4 regions of the Bacillus songklensis genome follow, and region 1 is predicted to be linked to each of the others. Evidence: predicted binding sites of a transcription regulator. Region 1 holds the regulator's gene; each other region holds the start of a gene.
What was found. Region 1 encodes Rex, which represses fermentation and respiration genes when NADH is low (regulators of the CRP and FNR family bind a similar motif). Its sites were predicted from a motif close to TTGTGAAATATTTCACAA; they were not measured.
Positions count from the first base shown of each region.

Region 2: a site for Rex is predicted at 2,378-2,395, ahead of ACFOU2_RS13915 (ubiquinol oxidase subunit II). Genes of this name have one in related genera too.
Region 3: a site for Rex is predicted at 2,827-2,844, ahead of nirB (nitrite reductase large subunit NirB). Genes of this name have one in related genera too.
Region 4: a site for Rex is predicted at 3,101-3,118, ahead of ACFOU2_RS12490 (cytochrome ubiquinol oxidase subunit I). Genes of this name have one in related genera too.

Region 1 is NZ_JBHRZT010000027.1:3,050-8,120, forward strand. It holds gene tsaD (tRNA (adenosine(37)-N6)-threonylcarbamoyltransferase complex transferase subunit TsaD) at 1-283, shown strand, start outside; gene ACFOU2_RS07620 (ABC transporter ATP-binding protein) at 389-2,338, opposite strand; gene moaC (cyclic pyranopterin monophosphate synthase MoaC) at 2,583-3,068, shown strand; gene ACFOU2_RS07630 (redox-sensing transcriptional repressor Rex) at 3,101-3,742, shown strand; gene tatA (twin-arginine translocase TatA/TatE family subunit) at 3,783-3,956, shown strand; gene tatC (twin-arginine translocase subunit TatC) at 3,969-4,730, shown strand; gene ACFOU2_RS07645 (YdiK family protein) at 4,741-4,950, opposite strand; gene ACFOU2_RS07650 (CPBP family intramembrane glutamic endopeptidase) at 4,947-5,071, opposite strand, start outside.
Region 2 is NZ_JBHRZT010000052.1:526,497-531,567, forward strand. It holds gene qoxB (cytochrome aa3 quinol oxidase subunit I) at 1-1,246, opposite strand, end outside; gene ACFOU2_RS13915 (ubiquinol oxidase subunit II) at 1,270-2,208, opposite strand; gene ACFOU2_RS13920 (YbaK/EbsC family protein) at 2,656-3,174, shown strand; gene ACFOU2_RS13925 (S8 family peptidase) at 3,617-4,579, shown strand; gene ACFOU2_RS13930 (endonuclease I family protein) at 4,576-5,071, shown strand, end outside.
Region 3 is NZ_JBHRZT010000032.1:33,444-38,514, reverse strand. It holds gene nasC (assimilatory nitrate reductase catalytic subunit NasC) at 1-313, opposite strand, end outside; gene nirB (nitrite reductase large subunit NirB) at 408-2,768, opposite strand; gene ACFOU2_RS08125 (nitrate/nitrite transporter) at 3,181-4,386, shown strand; gene ACFOU2_RS08120 (hypothetical protein) at 4,428-4,739, shown strand; gene ACFOU2_RS08115 (DUF6492 family protein) at 5,053-5,071, shown strand, end outside.
Region 4 is NZ_JBHRZT010000052.1:240,428-245,498, reverse strand. It holds gene ACFOU2_RS12505 (peroxiredoxin) at 367-915, shown strand; gene ACFOU2_RS12500 (TlpA family protein disulfide reductase) at 1,111-1,566, shown strand; gene gnd (phosphogluconate dehydrogenase (NAD(+)-dependent, decarboxylating)) at 1,905-2,801, shown strand; gene ACFOU2_RS12490 (cytochrome ubiquinol oxidase subunit I) at 3,219-4,550, shown strand; gene ACFOU2_RS12485 (cytochrome d ubiquinol oxidase subunit II) at 4,573-5,071, shown strand, end outside.

The DNA.
Region 1 (5,071 bases):
AAGTGTCATTGAGGTACTCGTCACCAAGACAGTGCGGGCGGCAAGAGAGTACGACGTAAAACAAGTATTGTTAGCGGGTGGAGTAGCGGCTAATAAAGGGTTAAGGGCAGAACTAGAAGAGGCTTTTTCTTCCTTGGAAGGTGTCCGGCTAGTTATTCCACCTCTTTCGTTATGTACAGATAATGCGGCTATGATTGGGGCGGCCGGCAGTATCTTGTTCGAAAAAGGAAAATTATCCACAATGGCATTAAACGCAAACCCTGGCTTAGACTTAGAGTGTTAATAATAAGAACAGATTTTGTGGATCATGATTTAAAAGCAGGGTTGAAGATGTTATAGTGCAGATAGCATGTGAATAAAAAAAGCCAGTGTATAGCACTGGCTTTTTTTATTCTTCAAGCAATAACTGAAGGGTTTCCCACTCTTCCATTAATTCTGCTAATGCTTGTTCACATGATTCTTTCTCAATATTAATTTTATGAACTTCCTCATGATTTTGATAGACATCCGGATCACAGAGTCTTTCCTCATTCTGGGCGATTTTTTCTTCCATCTCATGAATTTGGATTTCAATTTCTTCTACTCTGCGCTTTCGTTGACGAACAAGCTTTTTTGCCTCTTTGTCTTGAGTATAGGATTTTTTTTCAGGGACTGCTTCATTTTTTGGTTTGTCTCCGAGCTGAGTTTCTTGAGCGGCTAACTGTTCGAGTTCTAGAAGCTCCGCTTTTTTCTGGACAAAATAATCATAATCCCCTAAATATTCTTCCGCGTGATTGGCTGAGAGCTCAATTACTTTACTAGCAATACGATTAATAAAATAACGGTCATGGGAGACGAATAATAATGTCCCCGGGTAATCAACTAAAGCATTTTCTAACACTTGCTTACTATCTAAGTCAAGATGGTTAGTAGGTTCGTCTAAAATTAGGAAATTCGCTTTTTGCATCATAAGTTTGGCCAAGGCAAGGCGGGCTTTTTCACCACCACTTAAAGTGGAAACCGTTTTTAATACGTCTTCTCCGGAGAACAAGAAGTTCCCCAGGGTGGTGCGGATTTCTTTTTCCGTTTTCGTTGGGTAATCATCCCACAACTCTTGCAATACAGTTTTATTGGATAGCAGGTTGGCTTGCTCTTGATCATAATATCCAAGTGTGACATTAGAACCGAATGCTATCTTTCCTTTTCGTATAGGAAGTTGATCGGTTATTGCTTTTAGTAAAGTAGACTTTCCGATTCCGTTTGGTCCCACTAAAGCAATGCTTTCTCCGCGTGTAATGCGAAGATTAATATTTTGGATAACAGGAGATTCATCTTGCTGATAAGCCACCGCTACATCTTCAAGCCTCAATACTTCATTTCCGCTTTGACGCTCAATGTCGAACATAAAAGAAGCCGATTTTTCGTAGCCGGAAGGTTTGGGAAACAGTTCCATCCTATCTAACTGTTTTCTCCTGCTTTGGGCTCGTTTGGTTGTAGAAGCACGAGCGATGTTTCGTTGAATAAAGTCATTTAATTTGGCAATTTCATCTTGCTGTTTCTCGTATTGTTTCAAGTCACGTTCGTACTGCTCTGCTTTTTGAATTAAGTAGTTTGAGTAGTTGCCTGTATATTTAGTAACAGTAGTTCGAGACACCTCATAAATTTGTGTGACCACTTTATCTAGGAAATAGCGATCATGGGAGACGATTAAAATAGCCCCTGAATAGTTTTGCAAAAATTGTTCTAACCATGATAACGTCTCGATATCCAAGTGGTTGGTAGGCTCGTCCAAAATCAATAAGTCCGGCTTTGTCAGAAGGAGCTTAGCAAGGGCCAATCTTGTTTTTTGTCCACCGCTTAGTGTGGAAATGGGCGTAGTATAGTCATAATCAGAAAAACGAAAGCCATGTAAAATGGAGCGAGTGTCCGCCTCATATTGATAACCGCCCTGGTCTTTGAATTTAACTTGCAGTTCATCATATTCATGAAGCAGCTTTTCATATTGTGTCTCATTGTTTAACAAAGCAGGATCACCCATTTGTTGTTCCAAATGCCTTAACTGATGTTCCATTTGTTTTAAGGGTTGGAATACAGTCATCATTTCATCCCAGATGGATAATTCAGATTCCAAAATGGTGCTTTGTCCCATATAGTCAATTGTGACATCTTTTGGTTTAATCATTTCTCCCTGGTCATAAGAATGAAGGCCGGCAATGATTTTCAATAGAGTGGATTTTCCCGCTCCGTTGCGGCCAACTAGACCAATTCGATCTTTACATTGTACTTCTAATTTTATATTCGTTAAAATCGGTTCAGCTCCAAAAAATTTGGAGATCCCGTTTAATTGTAAAAGAATCATATGTTTCACCTCTACTAGTATAGGTTTAGTGTATCTTAATGTATTGAGAATGGGCAACTATCCAATATTATCTATCGGTTCTAACGGACAGTAGGATCCTATTTTAAGCATTAAGCAGTGGATAACTGCCCATAGGAGCCTGATAAGTTCAATTAACACTCTGTAATTATAAGAAATGTTCCTATAACTTCAAGAGACAGATTTGTTAAAATAGTGTATAGTCGTAATTAAAGGAGGAGAAAATGTGGGTTTTACTCATTTTAACGACCAGGGTCGAGCTAAAATGGTCGACATCTCAGAAAAACATGAAACAGTACGTACAGCGGTTGCTGTGTCCAGTGTACAAGTAAGTGAAGAAATCTATCGGAAAATTGTTAGCCATGAGGTTGGAAAAGGAGATGTGTTAGCGGTTTCACAAGTGGCTGGAATTATGGCTGCAAAGAAAACAGCTGATGTTATTCCTATGTGTCATCCCATTCCATTAAAAGGTGTGAACATTTCTTTTTCATGGGAGCAAAAAGAGACAAGCTACTCACTTCTTATCAAAGTGGAAGCAAAAACAAAAGGAAGTACAGGAGTGGAAATGGAAGCGTTAACGGCTGCTTCTATTTGTGCATTAACCGTCTATGATATGTGTAAAGCTATTGATAAATCAATGATCATTGGACCAACCTATTTAATAGAAAAAACCGGTGGGAAAAGCGGGGATTACAAACGAGAGAACCTATAATGTAAAGGCTTTTGGATTGTGGGGGATAAATGATGAATACTGAGCAATTAAAAATACCACAAGCAACTGCGAAGCGATTGCCTCTTTATTATCGCTTTTTAAAAAATCTGCATTCTTCAGGAAAGCAGCGTGTTTCTTCAGCTGAATTGAGTGAAGCTGTAAAAGTGGATTCAGCAACTATTCGCAGAGATTTCTCCTATTTTGGAGCACTAGGGAAAAAAGGTTATGGATACAATGTCAATTATTTGTTATCCTTTTTTAGAAAAACATTAGATCAAGATGAGATTACGAAAGTAGCGTTAATCGGGGTGGGAAATCTCGGGACTGCTTTTTTAAATTATAATTTTATCAAGAATAACAATACAAAAATAGAGTTCTCTTTTGATGTAGATGAAAGCAAGGTCGGAACGACTATTGGAGATGTGCCAATTTATCACTTAGATGAGCTGGAAGATAGAATTACAGAGGGAATTTCAGTGGCCATCTTAACCGTACCTGCCAGCGTAGCACAGCAAATTACAGATCGTTTAGTAAAAAGCGGGATTAAAGGGATTTTAAACTTTACTCCTGCACGCATCAATGTACCCGATTCCATTCGAATCCATCACATTGACCTAGCAGTTGAGTTACAATCACTAATTTATTTTCTAAAAAATTATCCGAAGTCACCTTAAGGTAACAGGATGTTACTCAAAAGGAGAGGGGGAATTTTTCATGGGTATTGGATTCGGCAGTTTTCTATTGATTGCTCTAGTTGCTTTACTCATTTTTGGACCGAAAAAGCTGCCTGAGTTAGGGAAAGCAGCAGGCCATACGTTAAAAGAGTTTAAGGATGCCACAAAAGGGTTAGCCGATGATGACGATGATAAAAAGCGTAATGGGAAGTAAGGAATGAACTTTATGAATGAACAAGAAATGTCGGTTTATGATCATCTGGAGGAATTACGCAAGCGAATTATCATGACTATAGTCTTCTTTTTGGCAGCGACGATTGGTGGTTTCTTTTTGGTCAAGCCGATTATCCTTTATTTGCAACAAGCTGATGAGGCACAAGAGCTGACGATGAATGCGTTCCGCCTAACCGATCCAATTAAAATTTATATGCAGTTCGCTTTTATTATTGGCTGTATTCTTTCGTCACCTGTCGTTCTTTATCAACTATGGGCATTTATTAGCCCTGGTCTCTATGAAAAGGAACGAAAAGTTACATTGAGCTACATTCCCGTTTCGCTCTTTTTATTTTTGGGCGGCATTTCGTTTGCTTATTTTGTCCTGTTTCCGTTTGTCGTTCATTTTATGACCGAATTGGCAGATGATTTAAATATCCAACAAGTAATCGGGATCAATGAGTACTTCCAATTTTTATTAAAATTGACGCTCCCATTTGGGCTTTTGTTTCAATTACCCGTCGTCATCATGTTTTTAACGAGATTAGGCATTGTGACACCCATGTTTCTGGCAAATATCAGAAGATATGCTTATTTTGTTTTACTGGTGATTGCAGCTCTTATTACCCCGCCGGATGTTGTTTCACATATGATGGTGACACTGCCATTGCTGCTGCTTTATGAAGTAAGTATCCTGATTTCAAAATCAGCCTACCGAAAAGTATTAAAAGCAGGACAAGAAGCACAGATGGAACAAAAAATAACCTCCCGCTGATGGCGGGAGGTTATTTTTTGTTTTTTTGAATTTTTTTGATTTTATAATGCAGGATAAATACACGAATTGCCACGCCAAAATCGAAGGTGGCCACAATCATTAACACAATGGTCGTAAAATCCCAAATTCCTTTTTCGGCACTTCCGATGGCAAGGTACGTAAATAAAATGCCCATAAAGGTATAAATTAATCCCATAACAAGAGGGGTCGTTCTCATCATAAAAAGCCTCCAAAAATAAATTGCATTTGCTCCGCTTGTTTTTGCATTTCTTCGAGGCGATCTGCAAAAATAGTTTGGCTAAGGACGACAATGGTATTCATCATCACATGAGCAAAAATCG
Region 2 (5,071 bases), on a different contig from region 1:
AGAAATAACTATTATGGTATTGATAGTCCGCTGGTGCAGCAGAAAGCATAACCCCTGTCGCTCCCCCGACTATAAAACACGGGATAAAAGCAATGGTCCATAACATTGGCTGCGTCATTTGAATGCGGCCGCGGAACATCGTAAATAACCAGTTGAATACTTTTACCCCTGTTGGGATACCAATCGCCATTGTTGTGATGGCAAAGAATACGTTGACATTAGCGCCTGCACCCATTGTAAAGAAGTGATGCACCCATGTGAAATAAGAAAGAACACTAATGATCATCATAGAGAAGACCATTGATTTATAGCCAAATACTCTCTTTTTAGAGAATGTTGCAACGATCTCAGAAAAGATACCGAATGCAGGAAGAACCACAATGTAGACTTCAGGATGTCCCCACATCCAAATCAAGTTGATATACATCATCGGATTTCCGCCGGCAGCCATTGTAAAGAAATGTCCGTCAAAGAAACGGTCGATGAATAATAACGCAAGTGTAACGGTTAACACAGGGAACGCGAAAATGATGATGATACAGCTTGCTAATACAGACCAAGTAAATAGCGGCATATGCATTAATTTCATGCCTGGTGCACGCATTTTCAGGATTGTCACGATGAAGTTAATACCGGAAGCTAAACTACCGATACCAGATATTTGGATACCCCAAATATAGAAATCTTGCCCTGGTCCAGGACTGAATTCCATCCCGGATAATGGCGGGTAACTCAACCAGCCGGCAGCCGGTGAACCACCGATCACAAATGAAAGGTTAAACAGCATCGCTCCAAAGAAGAACAGCCAGAAACTCACCGCATTTAAAAATGGATAGGCTACGTCCCTGGCCCCGATTTGAAGCGGAACGACAATGTTAAAGAAGGCAAACATCAGCGGCATCGCCATAAAGAGAATCATGATCGTACCGTGAGTTGTAAATATTTCATTGTAATGATGCGAGTCCAAAAACTCCCATTGAGGGAATGCCAGCTGGATGCGCATTAATAGAGCGTCAACTCCGCCGCGGAACAGCATTAACAATGAAGAAAGCATATACATGATACCTATTTTTTTATGATCGACGGTTGTGAGCCATTCACGCCATAACCATTGCCACTTTTTAAAATACGTAAGAACAAAAATGATGCCGATAGTCGTTAATAGAATCGCTACGTCTGCACCGTAAATTAACGGTTCACCCGTTACAAAAAACTCGGATGCGAAGTCTTTTAATTTGTCTAGCAACTGATTTTCCTCCTTCCTTTTCCTTATTCATGATGTTCATGGGCCTGATGGCCAACATTCATTCTCATTTCAGCAATATCTTCACTATTCATGTGATGATGCTGCTTGTAATATTGACCGCCGTTTTTATCGACGATTTCTTTAAATAAGCCTTCTGGAATAGCTGAGTATGATTTCTCTTTAGAAAGTCCCTGTTCCGCCAGTTTGTCATAATCAGCTTTTGTTAACGCCGGCGCTGTTTGTTTGACCTGTTTCACCCACTGATCAAACTCAGATTGCGGCTTTGAAGTAACCTTAAAAGTCATATGGGCAAATCCATCACCTGTAAAATTGGCACCTGAGCCGAAAAACTCACCAGAGTGATCCGCTTGCAGCCAAAGCCCCATCGCCATTCCAGGCATTGAATATAATTGACCGCCTAATTCCGGTACCCAAAACGAGTTCATTGGAGCATCTGAAGTTAAAACAAATTGAACAGGTACATCTTCTGGAATTTCAACATAGTTGACTGTTGCAATGTTTTGATCAGGGTATTGGAATAACCATTTCCAATCGAGTGATGTCACTTCAATCGTCAGTGGCTCGATATCCTTCTTAGGAGGTTCGACTAAATTATAAGTCGTCTTTGCAGTAAAGAAACCTAAAATACCAATAATGACAATTGGGATTCCCCACCAAACGATTTCAAGCGTTTTACTGTCGTCCCATTCTGGTGCATATGGCGCTTTATTTTCCGGTTTATCACGGTAACGGAAAACGATATATACAAGAAGACCTAAAACGGGAATAACGACAATCGCACACAAAACAATTGAAAAGATAATTAAGTTGTACTCTTTTTGAGCAACTGGTCCCTGAGGATTTAAAATCAGATAACGACTGTCACAACCCGCTAACAAGACCGGTGCCAAAGCTGCCATCATCATTACTTTACCGATATGCAGCAACTTCTGTTTTTTCATATGTTTCATCTCCTTTCTTATCCATCCGTAAATAATCATGTTGAAATTGACATCTATTTTGTGGATACATTCAAATAGATCAAAACACTGCAATGTCATCACAGCATAGTGAAAGATGTTATGATATCTTTCACACTTCCAACAAATTATCACGATATAAGCCAAAATAATGTGATATTTATCACACTTACGGCGATATATACATTTTTTATCCGCTTTTCCACAATTTCTTCACACTTGTGGGAAAATATGTGTTTTTTACACAGGCATACAGATAATAATGAATCATCTACTATTGAGATGATGGGATATTTTTACTTTATCTAATTTGGTTTTATTTTTATCTAAATCAAGTATTTTTCTGTATTTTACAAACCCTCTCATTGATTTACCTTATTAAAGCGTGCTATCATGTTACGTAATATCGTTAAGGGAAGGATGAATAGGGTGTCATTTGAAAGTGTAAAAGCCCATTTTAAACAGTGGAATCGTGAAGATGATGTGATGGAATTTGAAACATTAAGTGCTACGGTTGAGCAGGCAGCTGATACAATTGGTGTCATCCCTGCTCGAATTGCGAAGACGCTATCCTTCAGGGGAGAAGAGGAAAAAGCCATTTTGATCGTCGCTTCTGGTGATGCAAAAATCGATAACAAGAAATTTCGCCACACATTTGGCTTCAAGGCACGTATGCTCACGCCTGATGAAGTGCTAGAGCAAACCGGACATGTTATAGGTGGCGTTTGCCCGTTCGGATTGAAAAATGAAATGGACGTCTATCTGGATGTCTCAATGAAACGTTTCGAGACCCTTTTTCCCGCCTGTGGAAGCACAAACTCTGCCATCGAATTAACATGTGATGAATTATTTCAATATTCATTTGCTAAAAAGTGGGTCGATGTTTGTAAAGGTTGGGAAGAAGCCGAGTTTAGCGAGATGGTATCCGTAAAGAACGATGGACTTTAAACTGAACTATATAGAACTATTAAATCAAACAACCAGTCGTTGTTAAATTCGACTGGTTGTTTTGTGCTTAATTTCTGTACTATTTCTTCGCAGCTGCAGAGGGATTGGAATAATGGGCGGACCCACTCGAAGGATCCCGCCAATCGTCAACTAAATAGTGACCAAGGAAGTACCCTTTATGATTTGGTTTAAACATTAAAAAACGAAAGTTCTAAAAAAATTTAGGAATCTGTATTTCACACACCCAATTAACACCATAAGCGTTAGAGAAAGTTACCCATAAAAAACCTCCTTAGCGTAGTAAATATCCAAAGTGCTGGCGATACCCCGAATACTAGAAACAAAACACTCCAAAGGTAGCTTTTATACCAAATCCAGAGTTGTTAAAATATTAGTAGCATCATGGGTTGGCTTCAATTTAATCCTATAGGAGGGAATAAAAATGGAGCGAAAAGTACGCTTGATTCCGTTTCAAGTGGTTGAACAGGTAGAAAAGGTCAATGAAGTTCCCAAAGGAGTGGAAATGATTCAGGCCCAGAAAATCTGGGATCAAACAAAAGGGAAGGGAATAACGGTTGCCATATTGGATACTGGCTGTGAGATTACCCACCCTGACTTAAAAGAACGGATTGTCGGCGGAAGAAATTTCACGAACGATGATGGCGGGAACCCTGATGTATACAAGGATTACAATGGTCATGGTACTCATGTTGCAGGGACGATCGCTGCAATACAAAGCAATACTGGTGTTGTAGGTGTAGCCCCTGAAGCAAATTTGCTTATTATCAAGGTTCTTGATAAAAATGGTTCTGGCCAATACGAATGGATTATTGATGGGATTAACTATGCAATAGAGCAAAAAGTTGATATTATCTCTATGTCGCTTGGCGGTCCGGAGGATGTGCCTGAGCTGCATGAAGCGATTCAAAAAGCTGTCACCGACAACATTCTTGTGATTTGTGCGGCAGGAAATGAAGGTGATGGCAATGATTCAACAGATGAATTTGACTATCCAGGTTCTTATAATGAAGTGATAAGCGTAGGCGCAATTGACCTGGAGAGACGCTCTTCAAATTTTTCAAATTCAAATAATGAAGTAGACTTAGTGGCTCCTGGAGAGAAAATATTATCAACCTATTTAAATGGAAAATATGCTACATTGAGCGGAACCTCTATGGCTACGCCTCATGTTTCCGGAGCAATGGCGCTGATAAAAGTTCTTGCCAATACAAGCTTCGAACGAAATCTCACAGAGCCTGAGCTTTATGCCCAATTAATAAAAAGAACGGTGCCATTAGGAAATTCTCCAAAACTTGAAGGCAATGGACTAGTCTATTTAACTGTAATGGACCAATTGTCAGAAATATTCAATCAACAATTTGCGGCTAAAGAGCGGAGCTTATGATGAATAGTCTAAAATTGCTGACAAAAGAACGGGAGAATGCAAGGGAAGCCTATTTAGAATACCGCAATAACCGCAGCTACTATGAGGAACAAAGGGATAAAAAAATCCAACAAACGTATTATCAAAATACATCACTTGAGAGAAATAGCATTCATCATCTATTAGAAAAAACACATCAGAATAAGCTGAATTACTCTCCTCATCGTTATGTTTATCCATGGGTGGATCTTCATGAAAATGGAAAACTTAAAAGCTTATATTCCGGGAAAGGAATGGATCCGCTCGTTGTCATTGAGGAGGATATTCGTATTCTTGAAAACACAGCAAGAGGGAACATTACTAGTTTATCTGATGAAATTACTTTAAATTGTGAGCATGTGGTACCTCAATCATGGTTTCATAAGCAAGAGCCAATGAGGGGAGATTTGCATCATTTATTTGCCTGTGAACCCGCATGCAACAGCCGGCGCGGAAACCATCCTTATTATGATT
Region 3 (5,071 bases), on a different contig from region 1:
TTTCTTTAATATGGTTCAATGCTTGCTCCCAAGAAATGCGAACAAATTCACCATTCACTTTTAGCAATGGATATTTAATCCGGTCGCTGTGCAATGCATGCTGATGTGCGTTCATGCCTTTAATACATAAACGGCCCTCGGAAGTTGGATTATCCTTTCCAATCGTCATATATTTTTTTCTTGAGACAATTGATTGTTCAATCAATTGCATCTTACATTGCATGCTGCAATATGGGCATTGTGTATCATGAACTTTCTCCGATTGCACTTCCTGTTGCTTCGTACGGAAATATTTTAATAATAACTCAGTCAAGTTACCTCACCCTTTACTCACTTATTTCTTTAATCTGTTTTCACCCTCTACAAACATGTTCGTTTTACTGCATCACGTTTGTGGAGGACGTTCATTATGAGTAACGTTTCTCCCAAAAGCTCTTACGCAAAGACACATCCCCGTCCAAGTGCTCGAGTAATTGCTGGCGGAGTTCTTTATCAAACAACACTTCTCTTACATGTATTAAGCCAACCCGTTCAATCCATTGCCAAGTACGCTCCAAGTAATTGGCCGTCTCACGATAGTATTGGATAAAGCCGACGATGATCTCAATCGCTTCTTCATCCGTAGCAGCCACACATAATAATTCCCCAGCCCGTACATTACGCCCGCTGCTGCCGCCGACATAGATTTCCCATCCTCTGTCAATGCCTATAACTCCTATATCTTTCGTTGTTGATCCTGCGCCATTATGCATACAAGCAGATACTCCCATTTTTACACGATAGGGTGTTATTAGACATTCCGTTCTCTTTTCCAGGTTGACAGCTAACTTAAGAGATTGTTTCTTATCGCATTGACAAACATGTTCGCCGATACAGGTTTTGACGTTTTGAACAGTGTTCCCGTACGCAGAACTTAACCGCATGTTTAAATCAGCCCATACACCTGGAAGATTCTCTGTTTTCACACTCATTAAATGTATTCTTTGTTCACTCGTGACGGCAATATTTGATATATGGTACTTGTTTGCAACATCTGCAATTTTTCGTAATTGCTCCGCATTTGTTACGCCGCCGTACATTTGCGGGATAACAGAGTACGTACCGTCACTTTGCATAACGGCATTCATCTGTTCATTCATGAAAAGAGTTTCTTGTTTGCTCTCATACTCCGGATAAATCATTCCTAAATAATAGTGTAAGGCAGGGCGACATGTTGAACAGCCTTTCCTATTTCCCCAACCAAGCCCATCCATCACTTCCTGTACGGATGTCAAGCTTCGCAGCTGCATCTCATATACTACTTCATCTTCTGTTAATGCTGTACAGGAACACATGGACTTTTGTTCAATGACTTCATCAGACTCATCACTTTGAATATAAGATAAAAGCTCCGCAACTAATGGCTTGCAACCGCCGCAAGAACCTGAAGCTTTTGTACGCTTCTTCACTTGTTCAACGGTCTTTAATCCTTCCTTTTGGACCGCCTTAATAATGGCTCCTTTTGAAACGCCGTTGCAGTTACAAATCATTTCGCCATGTGCCATGGAAGCAATCGAATTACCGCTCCCATTTGATGATTGGAGCAAGATGACTTTTTCTACATCGGATAGGTCCTTTTGCTTAAGAATCATGTCTAGTAATCTTGTGCCATCCCTTGTGTCTCCAAACAACACAACGCCAATCATTTTATTTTCTTGAAAGACGAGCTTTTTATAAACACCATCTAGTTCATTATGGATTGTAATAGTCTTTGTCGTTTCGTCTCCAGTAAATCGGCCGGCTGAAAACACATCAACGCCCGATATTTTCAACTGTGTAGAAAGAACAGACCCTTCGTAACCCTTACAGTCGATGCCGCAAATATGTTTGGCCAATACTTGCCCTTGCTCATAAAGCGGCTTTACCAGCCCGTACACCATTCCCCTATGTTCTGCACATTCTCCAACCGCATAAATATTTGGTGTATTGGTTTCCAAATAGTCATTTACGAGAATCGCACGGTTTATATCAATTCCGCTTTCCTTGGCTAACTGGACATTTGGTCTAACCCCTGCCGCCATAACAACCAAATCGGCTTCTACTTCCGTTCCGTCCTTAAAACGCAAACCTTCTACACGACTGCTTCCGATAATCTCTTGTGTCTCTTTTTCTAAAAGAAAGTTCATACCTTGATTTTCCAGTTCCTTTTGCAGCATTTTGGATGCCGTCGGATCGAGCTGCCTCTCCATTAAATAGCTCGCAATATGAACAACATTCACTTCCATTCCAAGATTGAGCAGCCCTCTCGCCGCTTCTAGACCTAATAATCCGCCGCCAATCACGACCGCTTTTTTATATTGTTTCGATGTTTCAATCATTTTCCGGCAATCTTCAATTGTCCGAAATGCGATAACCCCTTCTTTATCAATACCGGGAAGCGGAAGAAGAAACGGAACGGAACCGGTCGCTAAAATGAGCTTGTCATACGAAACTTCTCGGTTTTTATCCGTTTTTAAAACCTTTTTCTCTTTATCGATGTTTATAACCGTTTCCCCTGTAAACAGTCGGATATGATGTGTATCGTACCAATCGCGGTCATTCATTATAATATCTTCAAATGATGTGCTGCCCTGCAGCACAGTCGACAATAGCATCCGATTATAGTTAACATGCGGTTCGCTTCCAAAAATAGTCATTTCAAAAGTATTCGCGTCATTCTTTAAAATTTCCTCAACGCAGCGCACACCTGCCATTCCGTTCCCGACTAATACTAGTTTTTGTTTATACATTCTAAAACCCCCAGCAAGTTATGAAAGATGGTAGCTAAGATCGTGCATAGCATTTATTGTGTCATAAAATTCACAACAGGTAACTAGCTATGTTATATGTTCTCACATAGAAATTACATAATATCCCTTTTGATGTCCTTATATCCATAAAATTGATTTCCCTAACAAATCTTTTTGTTTTGAAATCCACCTTCGCAATCAAAAAAGAAAGAAGCCAATGGTTTTATGAACCACACAACAAACACCTTGTTTAAAGCTGTATAGATCCCCCTTGGCTCGAGAGCTTCTAACACCCTTCAATCCCTCACAAAAAAACATGTTAGATTTCCTCACAAAAAAAGAGAAAGTAAACTTGTTCAATAGTACACTAACTAACAAGCAGAAATTAACTTCCCGGAAGGAGAAAAATATGATGAAATTATCTGAACTAAAAAAAAGCGGTCATGCCCCGTCATTACTCGCGTCGTTTTTGTACTTCGATGTTAGTTTTATGATCTGGGTCTTATTGGGGGCTCTTGGGGTATATATTACAAAAGATTTCGGCCTTTCACCCGCTCAAAAGGGGTTCATTGTTGCTGTTCCTATTCTCAGCGGTTCATTCTTCCGTCTTATCCTTGGTGTCTTAACTGACCGGATTGGGCCTCGAAAAACAGCAATCGGCGGTATGACAGTCACAATGGTCCCGCTTGCATGGGGATGGTTATTTGGACAGACATTAACAGAACTTTACTTCATCGGGATTCTTCTCGGTGTAGCAGGTGCAAGTTTTGCGGCAGCCATACCGATGGCGAGTCGTTGGTATCCGCCGCATTTACAAGGATTAGCGATGGGGATTGCAGGTGCGGGTAACAGCGGAACCTTGCTTGCTACGTTATTTGGTCCGCGTCTTGCAGAGAATATTGGCTGGCATGGTGTGATGGGACTGGCTCTTATTCCTCTTTTGTTGGTTTTTATCATTTATGTCCTTATTGCGAAAGATGCACCTTCACAGCCTCCAGCAAAACCAATCATTGAATATTTCAATGTATTTAAGCTAAAGGATACATGGTATTTCTGTTTGCTTTATAGTGTAACGTTCGGCGGATTTGTTGGTTTATCAAGTTTTTTAAGCATCTTTTTTGTCGATCAATATGATTTATCAAAAGTAACGGCAGGTGATTTTGTTACACTATGTGTGGCAGCAGGAAGCTTTTTCCGTCCAGTTGGCGGATTCATAGCTGATAAAATCGGCGGCGTTCGCTTACTCACCTTTTTGTTTATCGGGGTAGCACTAAGCATGTTTGGCGTGAGCCAACTTCCATCTTTAACAATTGTCACAACCTTATTATTTATCGGAATGCTTTGCCTTGGCATGGGAAATGGAGCTGTGTTTCAATTAGTTCCACGGCGATTCCAACAAGAAATCGGGATGATTACCGGTATTGTCGGAGCTGCCGGGGGAGTTGGCGGATTTTTTGTACCAAATATACTGGGAACACTTAAGCAAATTACCGGAACATATGCAACAGGCTTTATCGTTTATGCAGTGATCGGAATTGCGGCGCTTTTTGTGTTGATGATTGCACAAATTTCATGGCGGAAAACGTGGTCATCAAAGGAAGCCTCCATTAAAGTCTGACGAATGCTCTACAAAAACGAGTGTTTTCATGTTTCTCCAACATGAAAACACTCGTTTTTGATCTTCAACAAGGGCTTTTTCGAGAGGACCTGTTTTTTAGGATTAACGTTGTTACGGTTAACATTCCCCCCCTCCGTGAACGAAAGGAAGATATTCCGCTGATTACTGATTATTTTTTAAAGCAATTTGCCAAAAAGTACGGGAAGAATTCGCTTTCACTCGCGGAAGGTATCCGATCCTACTTTTTGGAGTACACCTGGCCGGGCAACATAAGGGAGCTGCAAAACGTCCTTGAGCATGCCGTCATTTTCAGTGATTCCCCTGTTATTGAATTAGAAAGCTTACCTACTTAATTGAAAATAAGATGCATCGCTCCACCAATAACCCGCAAATGGGCCTATCATTAATAGATGCCGAGGGGCACTATGTTTTCACTGACGGAGCCAAAACAATTCTACTAAAATCCAGGATGATTGGAGTGCTGGAAATGGTCTGCTTGCACCGTTTTATCGAACAGGTTTTGTCGGTTAGCTTCATTACACCAAAAACATCGGCTCCAACTACTACAAAGTATGAATATAGGGGGCATATAATAGTCAAATACCGTTCCAGTTCTTTCCTTGATGATTAATATAAGTAGTAATAATCGGTAAAGGAAGTGTAAAAATGGCACCTGAATTATATC
Region 4 (5,071 bases), on a different contig from region 1:
TCATACACCAAACCTATTGATTTTTTAGAGAACGTAAAAACAGCTCTTCAAAAAACTGCCTGTTTTAAGAGCACATTAGTTTATTACCTTTTTTGGAAATGTTACACTACTTATTGGAGAGTTTTTTCTCGGGCCGGCCTGCAAATGATTTTTTATATTTTACCGTTTATTCCAATCTTGTTATGGGCATAACATCTATGTAATGTTTTTCAGCGATCGCTTCAAAGGATTTTTATTTAAATTAATTATCATTTAACATTGACTAAAAATAGCGATTGCCTTATAATCAGAAGTGTGAATGGGAACTCTAAATGAGAATTCACATTACATATTCTCATTTAAATTTTAATTTGGAGGGATTTAACTATGCCAGAACGTATGGTAGGTAAACAAGCTCCACGCTTTGAAATGGATGCTGTATTAGCGAACAAGGAATTCGGTAAAGTAAGCCTAGAAGAAAACATGAAGAACGGTAAATGGACGGTTTTATTCTTCTATCCGATGGACTTCACTTTCGTATGTCCAACAGAAATTACAGCATTATCTGACCGTTACGATGAATTCGAAGATTTAGATGCTGAAGTAATCGGTGTTTCTACAGATACAATCCACACACACTTGGCTTGGATTAAAACAGACCGTAAAGACAACGGTTTAGGTGATCTTAAATACCCATTAGCTGCTGATACAAACCATGTTGTATCTCGTGAGTATGGCGTTTTAATTGAAGAAGAAGGTATTGCGCTTCGCGGTTTATTCATCATCAATCCAGAAGGTGAATTAATGTACTCTGTTGTTAACCATAACAACATCGGCCGTGACGTTGATGAAACATTACGCGTTCTTCAAGCGTTACAAACTGGCGGCTTATGCCCGGCTAACTGGAAACCAGGACAAGCTACATTAAGCGTTTAATGATAATCAAAAAGGTCTAACACTATGTTAGACCTTTTTTTGAACGTACGAGGCGATTCCAAAAGAGGCCGACTCTCATTTTGGGGGTCAGCCTCCGCCCTTGGACCGTCTCATAATATTTGGAACATATTATGAGTAGTAGACATTACAAAGCAATGTGAACAAAAACAATATCGATTTAAGGAGGAGACATCGATGAAGTTACGTGAGCAAATGCCTGAATTAACAGGTGCTACTGAATGGTTAAACGGACAAGTAACAAAGGAAGAATTAATTGGTGAAAAGCCAACACTTATCCATTTCTGGTCTATCAGCTGCCATTTATGTAAAGAAGCGATGCCGCAAGTCAATGAGTTTCGCGATCAGTATAAAGATAAATTAAATGTGGTAGCAGTTCATATGCCGCGCTCTGAAAATGACTTAAATATCGAGGAAATCAAGAAAGTGGCGGAAGAGCATAATATTGTGCAACCTATTTTCGTTGACAGCGAGCATAAATTGACAGATGCGTTCGAAAACCAATACGTTCCTGCTTACTATGTATTTGATAAAACAGGTCAGCTTCGCCACTTCCAAGCGGGCGGCAGCGGAATGAAAATGTTAGAAAAACGCGTTAACCGCGTATTAGCTGAAACAGAAGCAGCAGAGTAAAAGAGCGAACCATTCTGAAACAGCGAAAACCTTGCAAAAAAAGAAAAATGAGTCAATAAACGGTTCTCCATCTCACCCTTTTTGGTGTGAGATGGAGGGCCGTTTTTTTCATACTTTGGCAGGATGCTGTCATAGATGCCTGTTCTTGCACAGACTTCAGCTCTTTTCTTGTTTAATTATGTAAATTTAGAGGTAAACTTTTAAGAGAAGGGAAAGAAACATGGCACATTTGTAAAAAAGCACGAAGAAAGACGATTTTTGTCGAATGGTTTATTGTATAATATAACCTAGATGCTTTTTTAGGTATCTTACATAAGAGTTGGAGGTTTTTTAATCATATGAAGTTAGGTATGATCGGTTTAGGAAAAATGGGGGCAAACCTCGTATTGAATTTAATGGATCACCAGCACTCTGTAGTAGCGTATGATGTGAACGCAGAAGCGGTACAAAAAGCAGCAGAACAAGGAGCTTCCCCTGCTTCATCTATTCAAGATTTAATCACTCAATTAGAAAAGCCAAGAATTGTATGGTCAATGGTACCTGCAGGCGAGTTAACAGAAAACGTCATCCATGAGGTAATTGGTCTTTTAGAAGAAGGAGATATCATCATTGAAGGCGGTAACTCTCAATATAAAGATTCTATTCGTCGTGCAAAAGAAGCGAACGAACAAGGCATTTATTACTTTGATGTAGGAACAAGCGGCGGTATGGAAGGGGCCCGTAACGGAGCATGTATGATGATTGGCGGAGACAAAGAAGTATTTGCGGCAATCGAGCCAATCTTCAAAGATATCAACGTGGAAAACGGTTATTTATATTCAGGACCAGCTGGAAGCGGCCACTTCTTAAAAATGGTTCATAACGGAATCGAATACGGGATGATGCAAGCGATTGCTGAAGGATTTGAAGTGCTTGAGAAAAGTGAGTTTGACTATGACTACGAAGCAGTTGCACGCGTTTGGAACAACGGATCGGTTATTCGTTCTTGGTTAATTGAGCTGACAGAGCGAGCTTTCTCTAAAGATGCAAAACTTGATGCGATTAAAGGTATCATGCATTCTTCAGGAGAAGGAAAATGGACAGTGGAGACAGCACTTGATCTTCAAGTACCGACACCGGTTATCACATTGTCTTTATTAATGCGTTATCGTTCTTTACAAGAAGATACGTTCACCGGTAAAGTAGTAGCGGCTCTCCGCAACGAATTCGGCGGCCACGCTGTAGAGAAAAAATAAAAGAGAATGTTCTAAGACGGCCAAAAGCAGGCCGTTTCAGAACATTCCTTCAAATGAAGCGTCATGGAGAATCCAGTAAAACAAAGGGTTTTCCTGACGCTTTATTTGATTTGAAACATGTTTTATATTGCTGGAAGGAATTTGGAAGTTAACCTCCTTAACATTCTGAAATGGCTGCTCTATGAATAGATAAGAAGGAATAAATGTACAAACAACCAAATACGATATAGAGAAAACCTTCTTGGACAGTCAAGCTTACAGGAAGGTTTTTTCTTTTAGAAAGAGTTAGTCACAAAAAATTGTGAAATTACTCACAAAATATTCAAAGCTTCTCAACAAAGCCCTTTTAACCAGTTTTAAACTATCACTATAGTGAAATTAAAAAAGTAATGATTTGAAAAATGAGGTGGGGAAAAGATGGAATTTGATAGCGTTATGTTGAGCCGCATGCTAACGACATTAACATTGGCTTTCCATATTATTTTTGCAACTGTCGGTGTCGGTGTGCCTGTTATGATCGCGGTGGCTGAATGGATTGGGATTAAAAAGAATGATTCGCATTATATGTTATTGGCCAGGCGGTGGACACGCGGTTTTACGATCATGGTAGCGATTGGAGTCGTAACCGGCACGTGTATCGGATTGCAGTTGTCCCTTTTATGGCCAAGTTTTATGAAAATTGCAGGGCAGGCCATTGCGCTGCCATTGTTTATGGAAACATTCGCATTCTTCTTTGAAGCGATTTTCCTGGGGATTTACTTATATACGTGGGATCGATTTAAAAAGCCGATTTATCACTGGCTCCTTTCAATTTCAGTCATTATCGGTTCATCATTATCGGCATTTTTCATTACAACAGTGAATGCGTTTATGAACACACCGCAAGGATTTGAATTAGTGGATGGTGTCATTAAAACGGTCGATCCGATCCAGGCGATGTTTAACCCTGCTACACCAACAAAAACATTCCATGTGCTTACAACCGCCTATTTAACATCTGCATTTGTTCTTGCGATGATTGCAGCCTTCCAAATACTTTGCGGCAAAGCGACGGATTATACGAAAAAAGCACTGCGTTTAACGGTCACATCCGCCTTTGTCTTTGTGATTTTAACAGGGATTGCCGGTGACTTATCAGCGAAGTTTCTTGCTGAATATCAACCTGAAAAATTAGCGGCGCTGGAGTGGCATTTTGAAACGGAAGAAGGAGCCGATCTGATTTTATTCGGTACGCTTGATGAAGCATCACAAGAAGTGAAATATGCCATTCATTTGCCGAAAATGCTGAGCTTTTTATCATTGAGCGATTTTAATGGAGAAGTTACAGGGTTAAACGAGTTTCCGAAAGACGAGATACCGCCTTTGTACATTCATTATCTATTTGATTTTAAAGTATCGTTTGCGGGATTCATGACTCTTGTCTCATTATTATTCGTCATGTTTTCAAGATGGAAAAAAGAGTGGATGCATAATAAATGGTTATTGCGGGCCATTGTGCTCTGCGGGCCGCTTGCAATGATCTCCATTGAATTAGGGTGGATATTAGCTGAAGTGGGGCGTCAGCCTTGGATTTTAAGAGGATATATGAAAGTGCCGGAAGCGGCGACAACATCAGACGGTGTAGAGGCTATACTATGGCTGTTCCTTGGACTTTATATTGTCCTGGGTATCGTTTGTACGGTTGTCCTTCGAAAAATGTTTCTCAATAATCCGGCAGAAGCAGAACTTGAATATCGTTTTAAAGATTAACAGTTAAAGGAGGGCGTATCGGATGGAAATTCAACTGCTGGGAATGACTGTGCTTTGGTTATTCCTATATGGGTATTTAATTGTTGCTTCCATCGATTTTGGAGCAGGATTTTTTGCTTACTACGGAAAAGTCACAAAACAGGATCATATTATTAATCGGCTTATTAGCCGCTACTTGTCCCCGGTATGGGAAGTGACAAATGTTTTCTTTGTCTTTTTCTTCGTTGGTATTGTAGGCTTTTTTCCTGATACGGCATATTATTACGGCACAGCTTTATTGATTCCGGGGAGTATTTCTCTTGTATTGCTGGCCATTCGGGGCTCGTTCTATGCCTTCGGGAATTATGGATCAAAAGATAATAATCTTTACTTATTTTTGTATGGGGCAACAGGGTTGTTAATTCCTGCTTCACTTTCAACGGCCCTTACCATTTCAGAAGGTGGATTCATTGAAAAACGAGGGGAGAATGTTGTCTTTTTAGCAAAGGAACTGTTCACGAACTTTTACTCCTGGAGTGTCG